One region of the Methylobacterium sp. WL69 genome, then DNA from elsewhere that is predicted to be linked to it. Evidence: riboswitches for the same ligand, from Rfam matches in the RefSeq annotation. Region 1 holds a riboswitch; each other region holds the start of a gene.
What was found. Region 1 has a riboswitch for cobalamin ahead of FV218_RS13815 (class I SAM-dependent methyltransferase). Riboswitches for the same ligand answer to the same signal wherever they lie in the genome.
Positions count from the first base shown of each region.

Region 2: linked by a shared signal. The riboswitch ahead of FV218_RS16745 (TonB-dependent siderophore receptor) and the one ahead of FV218_RS13815 (class I SAM-dependent methyltransferase) in region 1 are both predicted to bind cobalamin.
Region 3: linked by a shared signal. The riboswitch ahead of FV218_RS23485 (TonB-dependent receptor plug domain-containing protein) and the one ahead of FV218_RS13815 (class I SAM-dependent methyltransferase) in region 1 are both predicted to bind cobalamin.
Region 4: linked by a shared signal. The riboswitch ahead of FV218_RS08470 (CbtB-domain containing protein) and the one ahead of FV218_RS13815 (class I SAM-dependent methyltransferase) in region 1 are both predicted to bind cobalamin.

Region 1 covers NZ_VRUZ01000047.1:17,330-23,211, forward strand. Annotated here, with positions in the region: gene FV218_RS13810 (TonB-dependent receptor) at 1-1,006, opposite strand, end outside; gene FV218_RS13815 (class I SAM-dependent methyltransferase) at 1,006-1,845, opposite strand; cobalamin riboswitch at 1,951-2,164, opposite strand; gene purE (5-(carboxyamino)imidazole ribonucleotide mutase) at 2,379-2,876, shown strand; gene FV218_RS13825 (5-(carboxyamino)imidazole ribonucleotide synthase) at 2,873-3,982, shown strand; gene FV218_RS13830 (heme-binding protein) at 4,002-4,436, shown strand; gene FV218_RS13840 (peptide ABC transporter substrate-binding protein) at 4,949-5,882, shown strand, end outside.
Region 2 covers NZ_VRUZ01000071.1:3,962-9,843, forward strand. Annotated here, with positions in the region: gene FV218_RS16725 (DUF427 domain-containing protein) at 1-268, shown strand, start outside; gene FV218_RS16730 (serine hydrolase domain-containing protein) at 355-1,581, shown strand; gene FV218_RS16735 (DUF2147 domain-containing protein) at 1,671-2,273, opposite strand; gene FV218_RS16740 (hypothetical protein) at 2,548-2,757, opposite strand; cobalamin riboswitch at 3,229-3,431, shown strand; gene FV218_RS16745 (TonB-dependent siderophore receptor) at 3,749-5,882, shown strand, end outside.
Region 3 covers NZ_VRUZ01000012.1:30,343-36,224, reverse strand. Annotated here, with positions in the region: gene FV218_RS05890 (ABC transporter substrate-binding protein) at 1-762, opposite strand, end outside; gene FV218_RS23490 (TonB-dependent receptor) at 771-1,538, opposite strand; partial or broken gene FV218_RS23485 (TonB-dependent receptor plug domain-containing protein) at 2,308-2,718, opposite strand; cobalamin riboswitch at 2,872-3,084, opposite strand; gene FV218_RS05880 (efflux RND transporter permease subunit) at 3,499-5,882, opposite strand, start outside.
Region 4 covers NZ_VRUZ01000020.1:29,011-34,892, reverse strand. Annotated here, with positions in the region: gene cobW (cobalamin biosynthesis protein CobW) at 1-431, opposite strand, end outside; gene FV218_RS08480 (DUF1636 domain-containing protein) at 428-820, opposite strand; gene FV218_RS08475 (CbtA family protein) at 813-1,562, opposite strand; gene FV218_RS08470 (CbtB-domain containing protein) at 1,589-1,765, opposite strand; cobalamin riboswitch at 1,818-2,015, opposite strand; gene cobU (bifunctional adenosylcobinamide kinase/adenosylcobinamide-phosphate guanylyltransferase) at 2,104-2,652, shown strand; gene cobO (cob(I)yrinic acid a,c-diamide adenosyltransferase) at 2,649-3,248, shown strand; gene FV218_RS08455 (hypothetical protein) at 3,399-3,737, shown strand; gene FV218_RS08450 (cobyric acid synthase) at 3,791-5,245, shown strand; gene FV218_RS08445 (MFS transporter) at 5,309-5,882, shown strand, end outside.

The DNA of each region.
Region 1 (5,882 bases):
GAGGCTGGAACCGGGTGCCCTGGATGTCGAGGAATCGGGTGTTGTAATCGGCCGCGGTGCCCGGCGCCGGCAGGTTGGTGCCGCCGCGCTGGACCGGCGAGGCCCATTTGAAGCGGTCCTCGTCGGTGACGCTGTAGGCCTGCGCGAACAGGCTGAAGCGGTCGTCCTCCGTCCGCCCGGTGTAGCTCGCGTCGAACGAGCCGTTGATGCGGTCGTCTTTACTGTAGAGGTTGCCGCCGGAGCCGCGAAAGCCGACGCCGTAGATGCCGTCCGTACGCAGGCTGAAGTCCAGGCGCTGGTTCGGGTCGATCTGGAGGCCGAGCGCCCCGGTGATGCCCATGCGGTTCCACTGGGTGTTGGCCATGCGGCCGCCCCCCGTCCCGGCGAAGTAGTCGTCCCGCTGCGCCCCCGACACGCCGAGATAGTAGTCGATGGGGCCCGCCGTGCCGCCGGTCTGGGCGCGGCCCTGTCCGAGTCCCCAGACGCCGCCGATGCCCTCCACCAGGGTGCCGGGCGCCGTGCGGCCGGTCTTCAGGATGACGTTGATGACGCCGCCGATGTTCTGACTGCCGTAGATCACCGAAGAGGGCCCGCGCACGATCTCGATGCGCTCCACGTCGGCGATGGACAGCTTCGACAGGTTGGCGGTGCCGGCGCGCCGGCCGTTCATGAGGACGAGGACCTGGCTCTTGAAGTCCTTGCCCTGTCCGTCCGTGGCGCCGCCGCGGATGTTGATGGAGGTCTGGCCCGGCGTCCATTCCGAGAAGAAGCCCACGGCGTTCTCGGCGAGGAGGTCGGTGATGGATTTGGCCGTCGAGGTCTCGATCATCGCCCGGTCGATGACCTGGACGGTGCCGGCGATCTCGGAGCGCGGCTCGGGCCGGCCGGTGGCGGTGACCACGAGCTGGTCCAGGGTGACCGCCTGCTCGCCCTGCGCTTGGGCGAAGGACATGAGGGCGGTCCCGCCGAGGCCGGCGAGGACGAGGCGGGAGACGACGCGCACCATCACGAATGGGTCCTCCACACGAGGACGGCGGAGGTCCGGGCGACGGAGAGGCGATGGCCGTCGGCGACGGGCACGGCCCGGGCGGCGAGGTGGTCCCGCAACTCGGGTCTACGCGGATCGTCCGGCGGCCAGCCGAGGCGGTCGGCCAGCGAGCGCGCCGTCCGCGCCACGTCGGCGACGACGGCCGTGAAGGTCCAGGCGGCCTCGGCGACGATGGCCGGCCGCTCGGCCGCCGACAGGCCGCGCAGGACGATGTCGACGCCGGGCGTCTCGTCCTCGCCGTGCCAGGCCTGCGGCAGACAGCCGGCGAGGCAGATGCCGCGGGGACCGTGCTGGGCCGGAACAACCCAGACCACGCTGCGGCGCGCCCATGTGCGGCAGCGCGCCAGGAAGGCCGCCGGTTCGGTGAGGGGTGCCGGCATGTTGGCGGCGAGCACCGTGTCGGCGCAGGCGGCGGGCAGGCCCGCCTCCTTCCAGCCGCCGCGGACGAGGCGGGGGGCGGGATCGAGGGCCTGCAGACGGCTTTGCATCACGGGGGCGGGCTCGACGACGCTCCAGGCCCGGCCCGGCACCCGCAGGTGTGCGCCGAGCTGGCCGCCGCCGGCCCCGATGTCGAGGAGGTCGCCGAGGTTCGGCACGGCGGCGCGGATCAGGGGGGCGACGCGGGCGACGTAGTCGGAGGTGTCGATGCCGGCGGCGTAGCGTTCGAGGGGGTCGACGCCGTCGGGCTCGGGCGAAGCGCCGCCCGATCCCGGCGGCGGCCCATGGTCGAAGCCTTGGGATTCGAAGCCTTGGGATTCATTGAGCCGGTTCGCCCCGGCGGCAGAGAATGGTGTCATCATCGGTCCTTCCCCGAACCTTGCGGGGCTGCCGATGAGGGGGCGCAGGCGCGCGCGGACGGGATGCCGCGCAAGGCATGCAACCCGTCAGGACACCCCGCCCACGAGATACGTTTCAGTCGAGGCAGGTCTCCTGGCTCGCGGGTCGGTGCCATCCGTCTGGTCTTCCCGGTGATGTCTCACCAGTGACGCTGATCGACGGGCGGCTCGCCGCTTACAGTTGCGGGGACAGCTTCGGCCTTGGTGCTCGCGCACCGCACCGAATTCCCTCTTCGCTCACCGTCTTGTGACGGCGAGAACCTTGACTGGCATTCAAGTGCTGGCGCGACCCCGTCGATGTCAACGGGTATGACGGGATCGGGCGCGGATAACCGCGATCGAGGGGCGACCGTGGCCGTTGAGCGACGATGGCTGGGGGGCGGTGAACCCGATGGGCCGGCGCCGCCTTGCGGCTCGGACGCGGCGCTTGTATGCGGCTGGATTGGGGAGCCGCGGGCTTCCCGCCCCCTGACTCCGAGAGGGATGGGACGACGATGGCGGGAGCCAATCCGGTCGCGATCATCATGGGCAGCCAGTCCGACTGGGCGACCATGCGCCATGCCGCCGAGACCCTCGACGCCCTCGGCGTCGCCCACACCGACCGCATCGTCTCGGCCCACCGCACGCCCGACCGCCTCGTCGCCTTCGCCAAGGGCGCCAAGGCCGAGGGCTTCCAGGTGGTCATCGCCGGCGCCGGCGGGGCCGCGCACCTGCCCGGCATGACCGCCGCCATGACCCCCCTCCCCGTCCTCGGCGTGCCCGTGGAATCGAAGGCCCTGTCCGGCCAGGACAGCCTGCTGTCCATCGTGCAGATGCCGGCCGGCATCCCCGTCGGTACCCTCGCCATCGGCCGGGCCGGCGCCGTCAACGCGGCGCTCCTGGCCGCCGCCATCCTGGCGCTCACCGATCCGGCCCTCGCCGGCCGCCTCGAAGCCTGGCGCGCCGCGCAGACCGCGAGCGTCGCCGACCATCCGCAAAGCGACCTCCCTTGACCGCCACACCAGAAGTCCAGCCCGGCTCCACCCTCGGTATCGTCGGCGGCGGCCAGCTCGGCCGCATGATCGCCCTGGCGGCCGCCAATTACGGCCTGAAGGTCCACGTCTTCGCCCCCGACGACGACAGCCCGGCCTTCGACGTCTGCGCCATGCGGACCGTGGCGGCCTACGACGACGTCGAAGCCCTGACGCGCTTCGCCGCCGGCGTCGATGTCGTGACCTACGAGTTCGAGAACATCCCGGCCGCCGCCGCCGAGGCGCTCGCCGCCAAGGCCCCCCTCCGCCCCAATGCCGGGGCCCTGGCCACGACGCAGGACCGGCTCGCGGAAAAGACCTTCATCAACGACCTCGGCATCGAGACCGCCCCGTTCCGCATCGTCGATACGCCCGACGACCTCGTGCGGGCCCTCGACGCCATCGGCCGGCCCGCGATCCTGAAGACGAGGCGCTTCGGCTACGACGGCAAGGGCCAGCGCATGATCCGGGCGGAGGGCGACGTCGACGCCGCCGCGATCCTGGCCGAGTTCGACGGCGCCCCCTGCATCCTCGAGGGCTTCGTGCCGTTCGAGACGGAGATCTCCGTGGTGGCCGCCCGCGGCCCCGACGGGGCGTTCGCCGCCTACGAGCCCTGCGCCAACGAGCACCGCGACCACATCCTCGCCGTCACCCGCGTGCCCGCCCCCGGCATCGCGCCGCAGACCGAGGCCGCCGCCATCGGCATGGCCCGGCGCATCGCCGAGGCTCTGGACTATGTGGGCGTCCTCGCCGTCGAGATGTTCCTGGTGCCGCAGGGCGACGGCCCGGCCCGGGTGGTGGTCAACGAGATCGCCCCGCGGGTCCACAATTCCGGCCACTGGACCATCGAGGGCGCCATCACCTCGCAATTCGCCCAGCATGTCCGCGCCGTCTGCGGCTGGCCGCTCGGCGACCCCGCCCGCGTCGGCGGCATGGCTGTCGAGATGCACAACCTCATCGGCGACGAGGTGTCGGACTGGGCCGGCCTCCTGGCCCAGTCGAGCGCGCACCTGCACCTCTACGGCAAGGGCGAGGCCCGGCCCGGCCGCAAGATGGGCCACGTCACCCGCCTTCTTCCGAAAACCTGATCGTCTCGCGAGCGTCCTCATGACCGACCTCAGCCTTGCCGCCGCCCAGACCCTCGTCGCCAAGGCCCTGGAGGCCGGACGCGCCCACGGCCTGAAGCCCCTCGTGGTGGTGGTGTTCGACGCCCGCGGCGCCCTCAAGGCCCTGGCGGCCGAGGACGGCACGTCCCTGCGCCGGGCCGAGATCGCCATGGGCAAGGCCAACGGCGCCCTGGCCCTGGGCCTCGGCTCGCGCGCCATCGCCAAGCGCGCCGAGGCCGACCCGACCTTCATCGCCGCCGTGAGCCACCTCGTCGGCCCGGCCGCCCTGGTGCCGGTGCCGGGCGGCGTCCTCATCCGCCACGGCGACACGCTGCTCGGCGCCGTCGGCATCTCCGGCGACACCTCCGACAACGACGAACTCTGCGCCGTCGCCGGCATCGAGGCGGCGGGGTTTGTCGCGCAGACCGGCGCCTGAGACCGGCCGGCGATGCGCTGCGTGCCTCGCCGGACGATCCCCATCGAGCGGCCTGAACGTCGCAGTCCGACCTTTCGGGGCGAGCGCTGGGCGTCTCTCCTTCTAGGGAGGACGATCGCTGATGAGGATGGCGGTCTACCCTCCGCAGACGCGCACCGTCGAAGGAGCGAAATTCCCGGTGCGCATCCCCTCGCCCCGCCTGCGGGGAGAGGGACGAGTCTCCCCCCTGCCGGGGAGCGCGTCGAGGCGGCAGCCGAGGGTGAGGGGGCGACTCCGGATGAGACTCCTCCGACGCAGCCCCCTCACCCTCGCTCCGGCTTCGCCTGCGCTTGCCGCAGGCACGACGGGGTGCCTGCGGCCCTCTCCCCGCAGGCGGGGAGAGGGGGATGCGCGCCTGCGGTCCGCGCGACGGGCCGAGGGCTGATGCGAGCGCAATTCTCCATCTGTGACGGCGTTGCCTGGAAGGATTGGGGTCGTGTCGCGCTCCGCGGCGTCGCTTCGGCAAAGGCGGCATGACACCGGCCCCGCACCGCCGCCACTGCCTCGCGGGGCTCGCCGCCGCCGCCCTCGTCCGCCCGGCGGAGGCCGCGCCCGCCGGGCTCTACCGGCGCGGGAACGACGCCGATCCCGGGACCCTCGATCCGCACAGATCCTCGACGGTGGCCGAGGCGCACATCCTGCGCGACCTCTACGAGGGCCTGCTCACCTACGACAATCACGGCCGCATCGTCCCCGGATGCGCCGAGGCCTGGACCGTCTCCGACGACGGCCTGACCTACGGCTTCACCCTGCGCGCGGCCGCGCGCTGGTCGAACGGCGATCCGGTGCTGGCCGCCGACTTCGTGTTCAGCTTGCGCCGCATCCTCGATCCGGCCCTCGGGGCGAAATACGCTGAAATCCTCGCGCCGATCCGCAACGCCGTGGCGGTCAATGCGGGCCATGCCGCGCCCGACACCATCGGGGTCGCGGCGCCCTCCCCCCGCACCCTTGTGATCACCCTGGAGCGGCCGACCCCGTATTTCCTCGAACTCCTCACCCATTCCACCGCCCTGCCGGTCCACCCGGCCACGGTGCGGCGCTTCGGCGACGCCTTCACCCGGCCCGAAAGCGGCGTCTCCAACGGCGCCTACCTGCTGCATGAGAGCGTGCCCAACGACCGCGTCACCCTCGAGCGCAATCCGCATTTCCACGCGGCGGCGGACGTCGCGATCCCCCGCGTCGCGTTCCTGCCGACGCCGGACCTCGCCAGTGCCGTGCGCCGCTACGCCGGCGGCGAGATCGATTCGCTGGCCGACCTGCCCGGCGACCAGATGGCCTCCCTCCGGGCGCGCTTCGGCGCGCAGGTGGTGCTCGGACCGTCGCTCGGCCTCTACGCCCTGGCCCTCGACACCCGCCGGGCGCCGTTCGACGATGTCCGGGTCCGCCGCGCCCTGTCGCTCGTCATCG
Region 2 (5,882 bases), on a different contig from region 1:
CGGCCTCTGCGAGTGGAAGGGCCGCGCCGTGCTCCACGACGTCTCGGTCGGCGGCCACCGCGCCGAGGGGGCGGCCTGGGCCTATCCCGACCCGACGCCGGATTTCCGCGCCATCGCCGGGTATTGCGCCTTCTACGCGGGACCGATGGATGCCTGCTTCGTCGGCGAGGTCCGCGCCACGCCGCAGCCCGGCGGGTTCTACGGCGGCTGGATCACGCCGGACCTCGTCGGCCCGTTCAAGGGTGGCCCCGGCTCCATGGGCTGGTGAGATGGGCTGGTGAGCCGGAACGGCTTTGCGTCCCCATCCCGCCCCGCTACATGCCGATGGACCACGAAGCGACGGAGTGGATGAGCATGCAGGGTGAGATCGACGCCGCGCCGCGGGCGGTGGGCCTGTGCCCGGACCGCCTGGGGCGCATCGACGGCTGGATGGAGCGCCTCGTCTCCGACGGGAAGCTCGCCGGCCTCTCGGTGATGATCGCACGCGCGGGCAAGACCGCGTATTTCCGCACCCACGGTCGCGCCGACATCGCCCGGGAAAAGCCGTTCGCCCCCGGCACCATCGCGCGCATCTACTCCATGACGAAGCCGCTGACCTCCGTGGCGGTGATGATGCTCTACGAGGAGGGCCGCTTCCAGCTCGACGACCCCATCACCCGCTTCCTGCCGGACTTCGCCGACATGCGGGTGCTCACGGGTGGCAATCGGGTGAAGTTCGACAGCGAGCCCGCCCGGCGCGCCATCACGATCCGCGACCTCCTCACGCACACCGCCGGCCTCACCTACGGCTTCATGGAGGCGACCCTCGTCGATGGCCTCTACCGCCAGAACGGCGTCGATTTCGGCGAGGCGCAGACCGACAGCCTCGCCACCGTGGTTGAGCGCCTCGCGCGCCAGCCCCTGCTGGCCCAGCCCGGCACCGAGTGGAACTACAGCGTCGCCACGGACGTCCTCGGCCACCTCGTCGCCGTGGTCTCGGGGCAGGACTTCGCGGATTTCATGCGGGAGCGCATCATCCGGCCGCTCGGCATGATCGACACGGACTTCTTCGTTCCACCTGAGAAGATCGAGCGGTTCGCGGCCAATTACAGCCTGTTTCGCGAGCGCAGCCTCAAGCTCTACGACGATTGCGTCGGCAGTCGGTTCGCGTCGCCCCCGGTGGTGGCCTCGGGCGGCGGCGGCCTCGTCTCCACGGCGGGGGACTACATGCGCTTCTGCCGCTTCCTGCTCGGACGCGGGGAACTCGACGGCGTGCGGCTCCTGGGGCGCAAGACCGTCGCGCTCATGCTCGCGAACCACCTCGACGGCGATCTTGCCGCCATGGGCCAGCCGCGCTTCTCCGAGACGGCCTACACGGGCATCGGCTTCGGCCTCGGCTTCTCTGTGATGCTCGATCCGGCCCGGGCGCAGATCGTCGGGACACCGGGCGAAGCCGCCTGGGGCGGGCTCGCCAGCACCGCGTTCTGGGTCGACCCGGCCGAGGACCTCGCGGTGGTTCTCCTGGCCCAGCTCATCCCGTCCTCGGCCCTGCCGATCCGGCGCGAATTGCGGGTGCTGACCTACGCGGCCCTGGTGGACTGATCCAGATCCGAAAAAGCCGGTTCCGCGGGGCGAAGCCGGCTCGAATCTGTCCGCCTGACCTTGTCGCCCGATCCGGACGACGCGAGAGCCTACTCCGCGGCGGGCGCCGCGGGCGCGGCGCCGGGGGCTGCGGCCGGCTTTGCTCCGGGCTTCGGAGCCGCGGCCTTGGGGGCCCATTCCGCATCGGACCGGGGTCCGCCCGGCTGGTTCGTCGCCGCCGTGAGCTGGCCCGGAACGACGTCGTTGACCTTGCTCCAGGTCTGCGATCCGCACAGGAAGCCGAGCATGCAGCCGCGCACAGACAGCTCGGTGGGCTGATCGGCCCACATGGTCACGTCGTAGAACTTGCCCTCGTCGGCATTGTAGATCTTGCCGGCGTAGCGCGCATCAGCATCCGGCTTCAGGCCCATGATGAGCTGGTGACCGAGCGACGGGCGGGCCTGCTTCTTGGTGTCGGGATTCTTGAAATCGACGCGGGGCTGGCCCTTGTCGTTCAGGGGCACCTTCAACCAGACGACGTAGCCGCACAGGTTGGTGTTCTGCGGGCCGCACTTCTCGACACGGATGCGGGCACGGCCATCCTCTGTGAGGTAGGTCCCGGTCGCGTCGTTGGGCGTGGCGGCCAGGGCGGACCCGGGCAGCGCGGCCAGGGTCAGGCCGGCCAGAGCGGCGAGGGTCGATCGGTCGATCATGCGTTGGGTATCCTCAAACTTCGAAAACCTGCCGGGGGGCGCCATGAAGCCGATGCCGTGCCGACCCGCCGGAGCCGCCTGAAGGAGCGCCACCGGGCCGCACGCGGTCGTCGCCCCGTGCCGTGATGCTTCGCCATCGGATGCGAAGGTGACCGGATCATGACCGCCGCGCATCACCGCCGCGGGAATCCGGCTCCCGCGACTCCGGCCCGGTCCCGAACGCAAAAAGCCGGTGCTCTCGCACCGGCTCCAGGCTGCGTGAGGGAGAACGCGCCTATTCGGCGGCGGTCATCTCGGCGGTGAAGTGACCGCACCAATCCTTGGAGGCCACCACCGGCCACAGGCCCGGGGACTTCGGCTCGGGCTGGCTCACGGGCGGGTTGAAGCGGCACAGACCCGCGTCGCCGGCCGCCACGCCGCCGTTGAGCTTGTGGTCGTCGAAGAAGCGGCAGCTCTCGCAGGCGGCGCTGTGGTTGCTCGGCATCGTGTCTCTCCCGGTCGGATGGGCAGCCCAGCTGCCCGCTCCGTTCTGAATTAGAATAACTCTAATCAGAGGTCAATCACCGATTCCATGTTCGTTCGGTTCCCGTTGCAGGGACCCCCTTCAGGATCGCCGACCGGATGCACGGTGGCAGTCCGAAGCTCATTGATGCCCGTGGGATCGGCCGCAGGCCTGACGATCGCGCAGGCCGATCACATCGTGGTCGTGGCGGACGCCTGCTCGTCGACAGCGGCAGGCCGACGGAGCTTGCGTCGTGGGGTGACCGCTACAACGACCTGTGGTCCGCTTACCGTGACACGACCCATTGGCGCCTCCAGGACCGGCTGGCTGCCGATGCCGGAAACGGTTCCGTCCCCTGAGACCCTGTGCCAACGAGCGCCTTGCGTGGCAGCCGTGTCTCCGAGCCCGTGCAGAGGCCTTGCCGCGCTCGGGTTGACGGGATGTCCGGCCCCGGCCTAGCTTGAGGGCGACGGTTCCTCCCCGGAGGATCAAAAGGGAACGCGGTGAGGGGCTTTGCTCCGATGCCGTGGCTGCCCCCGCAACTGTAAGCGGCGAGCCCATCATCAACACGTCACTGGACCCGCGAGGATCTGGGAAGACGATGAGAGGGCGATGACCCGCGAGCCAGGAGACCTGCCGTCAGTCGTGGTCACACGCGAAACGCATCGGGCGGGGTGTCCTGGTGGGTGTCGAGGCGTCCGCCGTGGGCGGAGTGCATCGGCCCAGTTCGCGGTGACGTGCCACATCGCGCCTTCGCGCGCGCACGCCGTTTCCGCATGTGCCTGCCCGCGCCACCGCCCCAACTGCCCGTCGACCGTGATCGCGTGCCGCTTCCCAGCGGCCATGGCGTTCGCGCGTCGCAGCACGGTCAAGCGATGCCGGGACAAAGCGATTGTAACATTATAACATTCGTTTTAGGTGTCGTCGGAGCGTCGGTGCGAGCGACGCGTACCCTCGGACTGTCCTCACCCTTATGTCGTTCTTCCCGCGTTCCGCCCTGCCCTCCCTCCGTCCCGGTCACGGGGGCATCGGGGCAAGCTTTCTCGTTCTCGCGCCCCTTGTCGTTCTTGCGCCCCTCGCCGCTTCGGCACAGGAGCCCGCCGTCACCCTCGACACCCTGTCGGTGGCGGGCTCCGGCGTCGCGCCCACCGGACTGAACCTGCGTAACGTGGATCGCGGCGCCAGCCGCCTCGGCCTCACGCCCCTGGAGACGCCCGCCAGCGTCGATGTGATCTCAGGCGAGACCGCACGCCGACGCGGCCAGAACACCGTCGCCGAGGCCGTGACCGAGAACGCCACGGGCATCACCACCGTGGCGGCCCCCGGCAACGGCAACGGCGCCTTCACGGCCCGCGGGTTCGCCGGCCCGAACTCGATCCAGCAGCTCTACGACGGCACGCGCCTCTACGTGGGGGCCGGCACCGTCACCTTCCCGTTCGACACCTGGAACGTCGAGCGCATCGAGGTCCTGCGCGGCCCGGCCTCGGTGCTCTACGGCGACGGGGCCATCGGCGGCGTCGTCAACGTGGTGACGAAGAAGCCGGTGTTCACGCCCCTCAACGAGGCCCGCGCGGCGGTCGGGTCCGATGGCCTCGCCCGCCTCGCCCTGGATTCCGGCGGTCCCATCGGCGAGGCCCTGGCATACCGCTTCAACATCAGCGGCAACCGCTCCGGCGGCTGGATGCAGCCCGACGGAGACTTTCGCAACCTCGCGGTCTCGGGCGCCCTGACCCTGCAGGCGGCCCCCGACCTCGCCTTCACCCTGAGCCATGACCTCGGCTATCAGGAGCCGGCCCGCTACTGGGGCACGCCGCTCGTCAACGGTCGGATCCTCGATTCCATCCGGTTCAACAACTACAACGTCCGCGACGCCAAGATCTTCTGGACGGACAACTGGACCCAGCTCAAGACCGAGTGGAGCCCGAGCGCTGACATCACCGTGCGCAACACCGCCTACCGGCTCCAGAGCCGGCGCCAGTGGCTCGACGTCGAGCAATATGCGTTCAACCGCTCCACCGGCCGCATCGACCGCTCGGACTACCTCGAGATCTACCATCAGCAGGAGCAGGTCGGGAACCGCCTCGACGCCACGGTCCGGGGCACCGTGTTCGGGTTCCGCAACGAGTTCCTGGCCGGGTTCGACGTCAATCACATCGCCTTCCGGCACACCAACAACTTCTCGTCCGAAGGCGGCGGCCTCACCACGAGCGTGGACCCGCTCACCTACGACCCCGGCCTGTTTCCGGCCAACGGCCGTGCCACCCCCGCCTACGCCACCAGCACGAACCAGGCCTCGGTCTTCGCCGAGAACCGCCTGATCCTGTCGGATCAGGTCTCCCTGCTCACGGGCGTGCGCTTCGACGCCCCAACCCTGAACCGCCGGAACCTCGTCACCGGGGACAGCTTCCAGCGGGATTTCCAGGCCCTGAGCTACCGCTTCGGTGCCGTCTACGCCCCGAGCCCGGACCTCTCCCTCTACGCGCAATACGCCACCGCCACCGATCCGGTGGGCAGCCTCATCACCCTGTCGCAGAGTCTGGCCAACTTCCGGCTCTCCACGGGCGAGCAGGTCGAGGTCGGCGCCAAGGGCATCGCCTTCGGCGGCCTCGCCGAGTGGACGCTGGCCGGCTACCGCATCGTCAAGGACAACCTCGTCTCCACCGTGCCGGGCCAGCCCACGGTCTCGACGCAGGTCGGCCGGCAATCCTCGCACGGCGTCGAGGCGGCCGTGTCCCTGCACCTGTTCGACGCCTGGCGGGTGGATGCCAACGTCGCCCTGCTCCATGCCCAGTACGACGACTTCAACCAGACCGTGGCCGGCGCGGTGGTGTCCTATGCCGGACGCCAGCCCATCGACGTGCCGGAGCGCGTCGCCAACCTCTGGGTGAACTGGGCCTTCGCCCCGGCCTGGGAGGCGCGCATCGGCGTGCAGTATGTCGGCGAGACCTTCAGCGATTTCGGCAACACGGCCCGGCGCCCGGACTACGCCCTGCTCAATGCCGGACTCGACTATCAGGTCGGGCCGGCCTCGCGCCTGTCGCTGCGGGCCTACAACATCGCCGACACGGTCTACGCCATCAGCGGCAACGCCGTGAACGGGGTCGGCA
Region 3 (5,882 bases), on a different contig from region 1:
AATCGAGACGGTACGCCCCTGCCGACGTAGCGCGTCGAGGACGGGATGGTGCAGCAGGGCATCGGCCAGCGACGGCGCGCCGGGCTCCCCCTCGTCGAGGACGATGAGGTCGGCGTCGGCGAAGGCCGCCGCTTCCAGCGGGACCTGGCCGAAGCGGTCGCGACCGAGTTCTGCCGCAACGTTGACGAGGCCGGCGGCGCGGATGATCGCATCGCCAAGGCTGCCGGGTGCGACCGTGAAGGCATTCGGGCGCATGACGAGTGCCCGCAACGGTTTTGCCGCCGGCACCACCTGCGCCAGCCGCGCGTCGAGGTCCGCGACCATCGCCTCGCCGCGCGCCGGGTGCCCGAGGGCCGCGGCGACGGTCCGGATCTGGGCCCGCACCCCCTCGAAGTCGTTGGGTACGCCGAGTTCGAGAAGGGGGAAGCCGACGCGCTTGAGCAGGCCCACCGTGGTCCGCGTCGTGAAGGCTCCGGCCACGACGAAGTCGGGCCGGAGCGCGACGATCTCCTCCGACAGGCCACGGGTCACCGCGATGCCGGTGGCCTCCCGCGCGACGGTGGAGCCGCGAGGGTCATGGGCGAGGTAGGTCACGGCGGTGACTTGGTCGCGGTCGGCGAGCCGCAGGACCAGCTCGTCGGCGCAGAGGTTCATCGAGACGACGTGGACCGGATGCACCGGCTCGTCTGCCGCCCACCCCGTACCTGACAGACCAGGCCAGACCGCAATCGCTAGCGCAGCCAGCGTCCATCGCATCGACATCGCAATCCTCAGAACGTCGTCACGCGGACGCCGCCGTACACGGCGAGGCCCGGCCCGAGGAAGCCGGTGGGGTTCTCGTAGCGGCGGTCGAACAGGTTATCGATCCGGCCGAACACACTCACCGTCTCGTTCACGTCGTAGTTGACCGCGAGGTTGACCAGGGTGAAGCCCGGGTTCTTCAGCCTCTGGATCGAGAAGTCTCGGTTTCCATCTACGAAGTGGCCAAGCACGATCACCGTCCCGCTGAAGCTCAGGCCGGGGATCGGCGTCCACTGAGCGGTGGCGCTGCCCTTGTGGCGGGGCCGGCGCAGGAGCTCCTGGTTGGTAATCTCATTCTTGGTCACGGTGTTGGTGTAGTCGACCCGGCCCGAGAGCGTGTCGGTGAACCGGACCGCAACGAAGGCCTCGGCCCCGTAGGATTCGGCTCGCCCGACGTTCTCGTTCGAGGTGAAGCTGGCGTTGGTGTTGATCAGGTTCTTGAAGTCGTTGGCGTAATAGGTCGCGCCGACGAGAACGCGCTCGCCGAGCGGCTGTTCGAAGCCGGCATCGTAGCCGAGGCTCTCTTCCGGCTTGAGGTTGGGGTTGGCGAAGAAGTTGAACGCCGGGAAGCTCTGGAACAGCTGGCTCAGGGTCGGCGCCTTGAAGCCGGTTGCCGACGCTGCCTTTGACCCGCGTGTCGGTGAACGGCAGGATGTAGCTCGGGGCGACGCGGAACGTGGTGGCCGGTCCGAAGGCGTCGTTCTCGTCGTGGCGAACGTTGGCGACGAAAGAGGCACGGTCGAACGCCGTCAGCTGTATCTCGCCGTAGCCGGCGGTATTGCCGTTCCTGGCCCGCAGGTTGCCGGAACCGAACGGGTTCGGATCGGTAGTCGATAGGCTCTCGTCGTCACGCTGCGCGCCGAACAGAACGAGGTTGCCGGGCGAGAGCTGGTAGTCGCCGCGGTACTCGTACCGCGTGCGCTCGCCGAGGCCGGCGGTCGGGAGCGGGTTGAACGGGTCGTACGCGTTCTGGACCTGGCGGTTGTAGAGGTTCGAGTAGTTGATCGCGAAGACGTTGTGGAAACCGGCGAACGGCGTCCACTCGGCCTCGTTGCGGGTGAAGACTTGCTGCACGTCCGCCTGGCTGCGCAGGCCGCCCAGCGTCACCGGGAAGGTGCCATAGTCGTCGCCGCTGAAGAGCAGCTTCGAGTTGATAAACCGCGTGATCGAGTTGATTCGGAACGTGTCGGTGAACTGGTAGCCGAACTTCGCCGAGACGGTCTCGTTGTCGTAGTAGTTCGGGCGGGTCGTCGTTCCTGGGGCGACGAGGTTGGGCGGCGTCACAGGCGTTGCGGCAGCCCGGAGATGCTGGATCGACACCGAGTAGTCGAAGCCGTTTTCCGACCCGCTGATCCGGCCGCTCTGGTTGAACGTCCCGAACGACCCGCCCTCGATCCGCGCAGTTGCCCTGGCCGGTCCTTCGCCACGCTTCGTCGTGAAGGAGATCGCGCCTCCGATGGCGTCGCTGCCGTAGAGCCCGCTCTGAGGACCCCTGAGCACCTCAATGCGGGAGAGGTCGTCGGTCAGGAGCTGCCCGAAGTCGAAGGAGCCGTTCGGGTTCGACGGGTCGGTCGCGTCGATGCCGTCGATGAGCACCTTCACGTGGTTCGAGTTCGAGCCGCGGATGAATACCGAGGTCTGACCGCCCGGGCCGCCGGTCTGCACGACGTTGAGGCCCGGCACCTGCTGGAGGGCATCCGGGACGGTGCGGCGCTGCTGGGCCTCCAGAGTGGCGGCGGTGAGCACGGTGACGCTCGATCCGACCTGGTCGACGGGCGTCGGCACGCCGGTGGCGGAGACGGAAAGCTCGGAGAGCGTGACGGCCGCCTCTGCCCCGCGCGGGACGTCGGCGAAGGGGGCGGCGGTCTGCTGCGCCAGGGCGGATACGGGAAGGGAGGCGCAGGCGAGCGCGAGCATGCGCAGGCACGCGGTTCGGGAGGGGAAGGACACGGGACAAGCCTCGGGCGACGTCTGTGGCACGTCACCGCGAACGAGGCCTGGGCGCTTGCCTGTCGTGAGGACAGCCGAACGCCTCGACACCCATCAGGACACCCCGCCCGATGCGTTTCGCGTGTGACCACGACTGACGGCAGGTCTCCTGGCTCGCGGGTCACCGCCCTCTCATCGTCTTCCCAGGCCCGAGGACCCAGTGACGTGTTGATGATGGGCTCGCCGCTTACAGTTGCGGGGGCAGCCGCGGCTTCGGGGAGGCCCTTTCGGACCTCATCCTCACCGCGTTCCCTTTTGATCCTCCGGGGAGGAACCGTCGGAGATAAGGAGCGCGATCAAAGCGTCCGCCGTCAATGGCACGCAAAGGCTTTCCGACGATGTGTGCCTGGAAGGTTACAGGTCAGCACTTACGAAGGTTTGCCTCGGCGCTATGCAGCGTCCGCTTTTCAAAAATTCGGCCCGAAAGCAGACCTTCGCATAACCACCCGTTCCAGCCGAAGAACGGACCAGCGGATCCCGACCCAGTGCGGTCATTCAAGCTTTTATGTCGGCTGCCCGTGAGCGGACCTTCAGCGATGGCGCATGGGGGATAGGCCGGACACGAAGGAAGTGCTCGCCCTGGTCGACACTCGTGGGAATATAGGAGTTCCCGTCTACCGAGCATTCGGCCTGATGGCGTAGCCGTGCTCCGTCCCGCGCTTTTCGGGCATGATGAGCCTCGTGCCGAGCCATGGAAATCAACGACCGCTAGCCTCCGGCTGCCTCAGAGGTCTGAGAGGATGCCCGGTCGTCTGGGGTATGAGCCGCTTCCTCGCGGTCCTTGCCGAACAGGCGCTCGAAGGCGACGTAGAAGGTCGGCGTCACGAACAGGGTGACGAAGGTGGCCACCAGCAGGCCGCCGATGACCACGGTGCCCATCGACACCCGGGCGTTGGCGCCTGCGCCGCTGGCGATGGCGAGCGGTACCGACCCCATGATAAAGGCGAACGAGGTCATCAGGATCGGGCGCATGCGCAACCGCGCGGCGTCCTGAGCGGCCTTGAGCACGTCTTCGCCCTGCTTGCGCAGGTCCTCGGCGAAGGCGACGAGCAGGATCGAGTTCTTGGCGGCCAGCCCGACCAGGAGCAGCAGCCCGACCTGCCCAAAGATGTCGAGGGCGAGGCCCCGGATCGCCAGGAAGGCGACGGCGCCGAAAATTGCAATCGGTGTCCCGAGAAGGATCACGAAGGGCAGGCGCAAGGACTCGTACTGCCCGGCCAGGAGGAGAAAGATCATCAGGGTACCGAGGCCGAAGATCAGGGGCGCGTAGCCGCCGGCAATCTTTTCCTGATAGGCGACATCGGTCCATTCGACCGCGTAGGTCGAGGGTAGCTTGGCGTCGGCCAACGCCTCGATGGCCGCGATGGCCGTTCCGGAACTGGCGTCCGAGGCAGTGTCCACCGCGATCTCGATGGTGGGGTAGGTGTTGTAGGACAGGACCGCCGTCGGACCGGTGACGAAGCTGGTCTGGATCAGCGAGCCGACCCGCACAGGTTCGCCGCGGTTGTTAAGGACCGTCAGCGCCTCCACGTCCTGAATGGTACGGCGGCCGGAGGCCTCGCTTTGGACATAGACCTGATAGACGTATCCGAAGCGGTTGAAGAGGTTCACGAAGCTCGAACCGACGTAGGTGCCCAACGCGTCGAAGAGGTTCTGCAGGGGCACGCCGAGTTGCTCCGCCTTGGCCCGGTCGATCTCCAGGCGCATTTGCGGAACGCCGTAAGTCGTGGTCGGAATCGCACGCCCGACGGACGGCAGCTTCTCCATCTCCGCGATGAAGCGGTTGGCGGCTTGCGCCAGCTTCAGACCGCCGGTGCCGCTACGATCCTGGAGCTCCAGGGTCAGGCCGCTGCGCGAGCCGAGGCCGGGAAGCGGGGACGGGTTCACCACGCGGACCTTGCCGTCGGGATCGTGCTTGAAGCGCTCCTGAACCGTGGCGATGACGTCGTTCACGCTCTCGGTACGCTCACCCCACGGCTTCAGCGTCGGGATCTGGAAACCGTAGAACGGCGCGATGGCATCGGCCAGGATGCTGCGCCCGGTCACGCCGATGGTGTGCTCCACGCTCGGGATCTCGCGCAGCGCTTGCCCGAGACGGTCGACCATCACGTTGGTACGGGCCACCGAGGCCCCCTTGGGCAAGACCACGTCGGCGAAGAAGTAGCCCTGGTCCTCGTCCGGCACGAACCCGGAGGGCCGCGCCATGGTCATCCACACGGTGAGGGCCGCGAAGGCGACGAAGGCGATTACGACGAGGGCGACATGACCGGTCAGCCAACCAATCGAGCTGACGAGACGACGGCTCGCCCCATCCAGCACGCGATTGAACCAACGCAGGGGCGCCCGCCACAGGCTCTCGTCCTTCGCGTCATGGTCGCGGTGCTTAAGGATCAGGCCACATAACGCCGGTGTGAGGGTAAGCGAGACCACCGCCGAGATCATCACCGAGATGGCGATGGTCAGGGCGAACTGATTGTAGAGCTTGCCCGTGAGGCCGGGAATGAAGGCCACCGGTACGAACAGGGCGGCCAGGACCAGCGTGGTGGCGATGACCGGCCCTGCAACCTCCGTGACGGCTTCCCGTGAGGCCTGGCGCGGCGCCATGCCGTCGTCCATCAGGCGCTCGGTGTTCTCGACGACGATGATGGCGTCGTCGACGACGAGGCCCACCGCCAGCACCATGCCGAGCAGGCTGAGGGTATTGAACGAGAAGCCGAGCAGAGCCATCGGCCCGAAGGTGCCGACCAGAGCCACCGGGACCGCGATGGCCGGGATCAATGTGGCGCGCCAGTTCTGGAGGAAGAGGTAGGTTACGATGACCACGAGTGCCAGCGCCTCGAACAGGGTCCGCACCACCTCAAAGATCGCCTCCTTCACGAACTCGGTCCGGTCGAGGGCGATGCGATACTTCAGCCCCGGCGGAAAGCGCTTGGCCAGGTCCTTCATGGTTTCGCGGGCGCCGTCCATCACCTGCACCGCGTTGGCGTCGGGGTTCTGGTAAAGACCGAGGGTAGCGGAGGCCGAACCGTCGAAGCTCGACCGGACTCCGTATTGCTCGGATCCCAGCTCGACCCTGGCGACGTCCCGAATAC
Region 4 (5,882 bases), on a different contig from region 1:
AAGAACCCCGCCGCCACGGCCGGGCCGTCGATGACCGCGATGACGCCGTCGACGGTCACCCGCGAGCGGATCGCCGGCCACTGGAACGCCTGGACCAGGGGTTTCGGCAGGGCGAGGCCCGAGGTCTCGATGAGGATGTGGGTCGGCGGGTCGGCCCGGTCGAGGAGCTTGTTCAAGGCCGGCACGAAATCGTCGGCGACGGTGCAGCAGATGCAGCCGTTGGCGAGCTCGACGATGTCCTCGTCCCGGCAGCCCTCGATGCCGCAGGCGGCGAGGAACGAGCCGTCGAAGCCGAGATCGCCGAACTCGTTGACGATGATGGCGAGCCGCCGGCCGTTCGCGTTCTCCACGAGGTGGCGCACGAGCGTCGTCTTGCCGGCCCCGAGAAAGCCGGTGACGATGGTGCAGGGGATTTTTTCGACGAGGCTCATTCGGCGGCGTCCGGAATGGGGTGCGCCGCGAGCGGCGGGATGCGGGCGACGACGCCCTTGCGGAATTCGGGGGGCCGCGCCTTCCACGGCACGATGCCGTCGGGCGTCTCGCCGTAGAGGCCGACGCCCTCCAGGATGGTGCGCGCGGATTCGGTGGCGTCGAGGTCGCCGTAGACGTAGGTCCAACGTCCTTCCGAGGCGACGGCGACGGTGCAGGGCCGCTTGCACACGGACAGGCACTCGACGCCCTCGATGCGCAGGCCGGGCCGGCCGTGCTCGCCCACCGCGTCGCGGAGCGCACTCAGCAGTCGGGCGCCGGCGCGGGGCTCGGCCGGGTCGCCGGCCGCGCGGCAGGCGGTGCAGACGTAGAGGGTGACGTCCTCAGCCATGGGACGCCGCCTTCCGGCCGAACAGGCTCCAGGCCCAGCCATAGGCCAGCCCGATCACCGCCCAGAACACGAAGGCGATGCCGAGGGAGCGCGCGGCGAACTGCGCCGCGTAGCCCGCCGGCAGGGCCGAAGCGGCGTGGCTCGTCTCCGGCGCCCCGGCGAGGTGCGGCGCCACGAGGAGGACGAGGCCGCCGGCGATGGAGATCGGCGTGCGCCGGACTGCGATGAGGTAGAGCCCCATGGCCGTGGCGGTGGCGGTCATCACCCACCAGAACTGACGGTCGGCCAGCGGCGCCGCCTCCATGCCCGGCAGTTCCGGCGGCAGGCCGAGGGCGGGTGCGAGGGCGACCGCGAGGAAGCCGGCTACGGCGAAGCGCAGGCCGGTCTCGGGGGTCGGCTCGCGGCCGACGGCGAGGAGGACCGCGCCGAGCAGCAGGGCGTAGCCGACGCCGCCGACCAGGGTGGCGAGGGCCGTGAACGCCATGCGGGGCAGGCCGGGACCCGGCTGCCACTCGGGCGCGGTTTCGCCGCCGGAGACGGCCGGGTCCTTCGCGCCGTGGTCGTGCCCGCCGTGAACCCGCACGACGAGGGACGCGAAAGTAGGAGCGGAGGCAGAAGCCTGCGTCTCGTAGCGCTCGGCCACGATGATGAGCGGCGAGGTGAGCGCGAGCTGCAGGCCCGTCGCGACCACAGCCGCGAGGAAGCCGGCGACCAGGGCCGCCGACACGAGCCGGATGATCATGGGGGGTCTACCCTGGCGCTAAACGCTCAGTGGCAGGGGAAATTCTGGGTGTGGCGGAAATCGTGTGCCGCGTTGTGCAGCGCCATCGCCGGGGCGAAGCCCGCCATGAACACGAGGCCGAGGCCGAGGAACGCGGCGACCATCACGGCGCCGAGGCGCTCGTTGGTGCGGGTGCCGGTGAGAACGAGGGTGTTGGTGGTCATCGGTTGATCTCCTGGCCGCCCCGCCGGCGGCCGTGGTCGAAGGTGAGGACGGAAGTCCCCGGTGCCGGACGGCAGGTCTCCTGGCTCGCGGGTCGTCCGGTTCATGCCGCCTTCCCGGATCGCTCCAGTGGCCGATGGCAGGCCCGTCGCCGCTCACAGTTGCGGGGGCAGCCGCGGTTTCAAGGCGCTCGCCCCTCACCGCATTCCCTTTTCACCCCGTCGCCGGGGCACCGTCCGATCCCAGCTTCTACGCGGTCGCACGATCCCTGACAACGCGCCGCCCCGCCGTTTCGCGCGCCTTTGACCACACGATGACGTTTCGGGCTAAAGGATGCGCCATGCCCCAGCCCCCTCCCCACACCACCCTGGTTCTCGGCGGCGCGCGCTCGGGCAAGAGCGTCCATGCCGAGGGCCTGATCGAGGCCTGCCCGGCGCCGTGGCTCTACCTCGCCACCGCCCAGGCCTGGGACAGCGAGATGCGCGGCCGCATCGCGCTTCATCGCGACCGGCGGTCCGCCGACTGGATCACCCGGGACGTGCCGATGGACTTGGCCCAGGCCGTCGCCGCCTCGCAAGGCCCAGTGCTCGTCGATTGCCTCACCCTGTGGCTCACCAACCTCATCCTGGCGGAGGCCGATGTCGAGGCTGCGACCGTACAACTGCTCGCCGCCTGCGCCGGGGCGCCGGGGCCGGTGGTGCTGGTCGGCAGCGAGGTCGGCCTCGGCATCGTGCCGGACAACGCCCTCGCCCGCCGGTTCCGCGACGCGGCGGGGCGCCTGCACCAGCGCCTGGCGGCGCAGGCCGACCGCGTCGTGTTCATGGTGGCGGGCCTGCCGATGATCGTGAAACCTCAACTCCCGAATCCCTCGCCCGGAGCGACCCCATGACCGAAGCCGACCGCCATCGCGAAAAGATGGAGAAGCGCAAAGCCGTGCAGGATGCCGAGGTGGCGGAGAAAACCATCGAGAAGGGCCTCCTCATCGTCAACACCGGCCCCGGCAAGGGCAAGACCACGGCGGCCCTCGGGCTGATGCTGCGGGCGCTCGGCCACGGCTGGCGGGTCGGCGTGGTGCAGTTCATCAAGGGCGCCTGGGACACGGGCGAGAAGCACGCGCTGAAAGCCTTCGGCGACCGGATCGACTGGCACACCCTCGGCGAAGGCTTCACCTGGGAGACCCAGGACAAGGCCCGCGACATCGCCGCCGCCGAGCACGCCTGGGCCAAGGCGCTAGACCTCATGGCCGACCCGACCATCCGCCTCGTTGTGCTGGACGAGCTCAACATCGCCCTGCGCTACGACTACCTGCCCCTCGACGCCGTGGTGGCGGCGTTCCGGGCCCGTCGGCCCGACCTCCACGTCATCGTCACCGGCCGCAACGCCAAACCCGCCCTCATCGAGGCCGCCGACCTCGTCACCGAGATGGTCTCGGTGAAGCACCACTTCGCGGCGGGGGTGAAGGCGCAGGAGGGGATCGAGTTCTAGGCACAAGCCGCCGGCGTCGGTGCTTTCCGCTTGATCCCGCGCCGGGGACGTTGCGTAATCAGTCCGATGCAATTCGGAGTTGAAGCGATGCGCCTCAGGACGGTTCTCATGCCGCTTCTCGCGGGTTCCCTTCTCGTGGGTCCCTTGGCAATGCCCGCGCCTGCAAGCGCGGAAGCCCTGTGCGGCCACGAGGTCGTGTCCATCGAGCAGATGGTGCGGGACATCCAGGCGAAGGCCGGCGGCCGCGTAAGTCTGGACAACGCAAGTTTCGTCGCCGTCGACGATCCGGCCAACATGATTCTGTGGACGTTCGCCAAGCCGAGCGGCGGCCGGTTTCCCGCCTACATCTGCCGCAAGGTCGTCCAGGAGGATGGCAAGGTCGTCGTCCAGCTGAGGGCTCTGTGCCGGGGCCCGAAGCCGGAATGCGACGCGTTGATTGCCAGCGTCCTCGATCAGCAGCAGAAGGCGACCCAGTCTATCCGGCGCTGATCTGATCACGTCCCCGATCCGACGAAGCCCGCCCCCAGTCGCAGGACCCTCCGATGACCCGCGCCATCATGATCCAGGGCACGGGCTCGGATGTCGGCAAGTCCCTCGTCGTCGCCGGCCTGTGCCGGGCCTTCGTCCGGCGCGGGCTCGCCGTGCGCCCGTTCAAGCCGCAGAACATGTCGAACAACGCCGCCGTCACCGCCGATGGCGGCGAGATCGGCCGGGCGCAGGCGCTCCAGGCGCGGGCGGCCGGGGTGGCGCCGTCCGTCCACATGAATCCGGTGCTGTTGAAACCCCAGAGCGAGACCGGCAGCCAGATCGTGGTTCAGGGCCGCATGGTCGGCCAGGCCACGGCCCGCGACTACCAGGGCTGGAAGCCGCGCCTCCTCGCCGCCGTGCTGGAGAGCTTTTCGCAGTTGAAGGCCGAGGCCGACCTCGTCGTCGTCGAGGGTGCGGGCTCGGCCTCCGAGGTGAACCTGCGGGCCGGCGACATCGCCAACATGGGCTTTGCCCGCGCTTCGAACACGCCGGTGATCCTGCTCGGCGACATCGACCGGGGCGGGGTCATCGCCAGCCTCGTCGGAACGAAGGCGGTGATCGATCCGGCCGACGCGGCGATGATCCGGGGCTTCCTCGTCAACCGGTTTCGCGGCGACCCGAGCCTGTTCTCCGACGGGATGGACCTCATCGCCCGCCACACGGGCTGGCCGAGCCTCGGCCTGATCCCGCATTTCCCGCAGGCCGCCCGCCTGCCGGCCGAGGATGTTCTGGGCCTCGTCGGGTCCGAGGGGAGCGCCGCCGGTCGCAAGGTCGTGGCCGTGCCCGTCCTGCCGCGCATCGCCAATTTCGACGACCTCGATCCCCTCCGGGGCGAGCCGAACGTATCCGTGGTGCTGGTGCGTCCGGGTGAGCCGATCCCGGTCTGCGACCTCGTGCTCCTGCCGGGCTCGAAGACCACCATCACGGACCTCGATTTTTTCCGGGCCCAGGGCTGGGATACCGATCTTCTGGCGCACGTCCGCCGGGGCGGCCGGGTGCTCGGCCTCTGCGGCGGCTACCAGATGCTCGGTCGGTCCCTCGCCGACCCGCACGGGATCGAGGGCACGCCCCGCACCGTGCCGGGCCTCGGACTCCTCGACGTCGCGACGGTGATGAATCCGGTCAAGCGCCTGGAGGCCGTCACCGGCACCTCGCTCCCCGACGGCGTGCCGTTCTCCGGCTACGAGATGCATGTCGGCGACACCCATGGCCCCGACGCCGCGCGCCCGCTCCTCGCCTTCGCCGACGGCCGACGCGATGGCGCGGTCTCGGCCGACGGGCGGGTCGCCGGCACCTACGTCCACGGCCTGTTCGCCGACGATGCCCAGCGCGCCGCCTGGCTCGCGCGCCTCGGCGCCGCGGCCGGCGGCGGGGCCTACGAGGCCGGGATCGAGACGGTGCTCGATGCGCTCGCCGACCACCTCGAAGCCCACGTGGATTGCGACCGCCTGTTCACCCTGGCGTTGTAGCGCTCACCCGTCGTAGGCTCGGGATCGAAGCCCGGCCAGAACGGGCACGGGAGAATCCGCCCGATGACGACGCCGCCCCCGCAGGTCGATGCGCGCCTGGCGCACGACACGGTCCGCACGGTCACCCTCCGGCTGATGCCCCTGCTCGGGCTGATGTACCTCATCGCCTATATCGACCGGCAGAACATTTCCTACGCCAAGCTGCAGATGGTCGGCGACCTCGGCCTGAGCGAGACCGCCTACGGCCTCGGGGCGTCGCTGTTCTTCCTCGGCTACTTCCTGTTCGAGGTGCCGTCGAACGTGATCCTGGAGCGGGTCGGCGCGCGGCGCTGGTTCGCCCGGATCATGCTGACCTGGGGGCTCATCACGATCGGGCTCGGCTTCACCCAGAACACGGCGATGTTCTACGCCCTGCGCTTCCTCCTCGGGGTGGCGGAGGCCGGCTTCTTTCCGGGCGTCCTGTTCGCCCTGACCCTGTGGTTCCCGCAATCCCACCGCGCCCGGATGATCGGCTGGTTCATGATCGCGAGCGCGGTGGCCAACGCCGTGGGCGCGGCCATCGGCGGCGCCCTCCTCGACCTCGACGGCCTGCTCGGCCTGAAGGGCTGGCAATGGGTGTTCGTCGCCACCGGCTTGC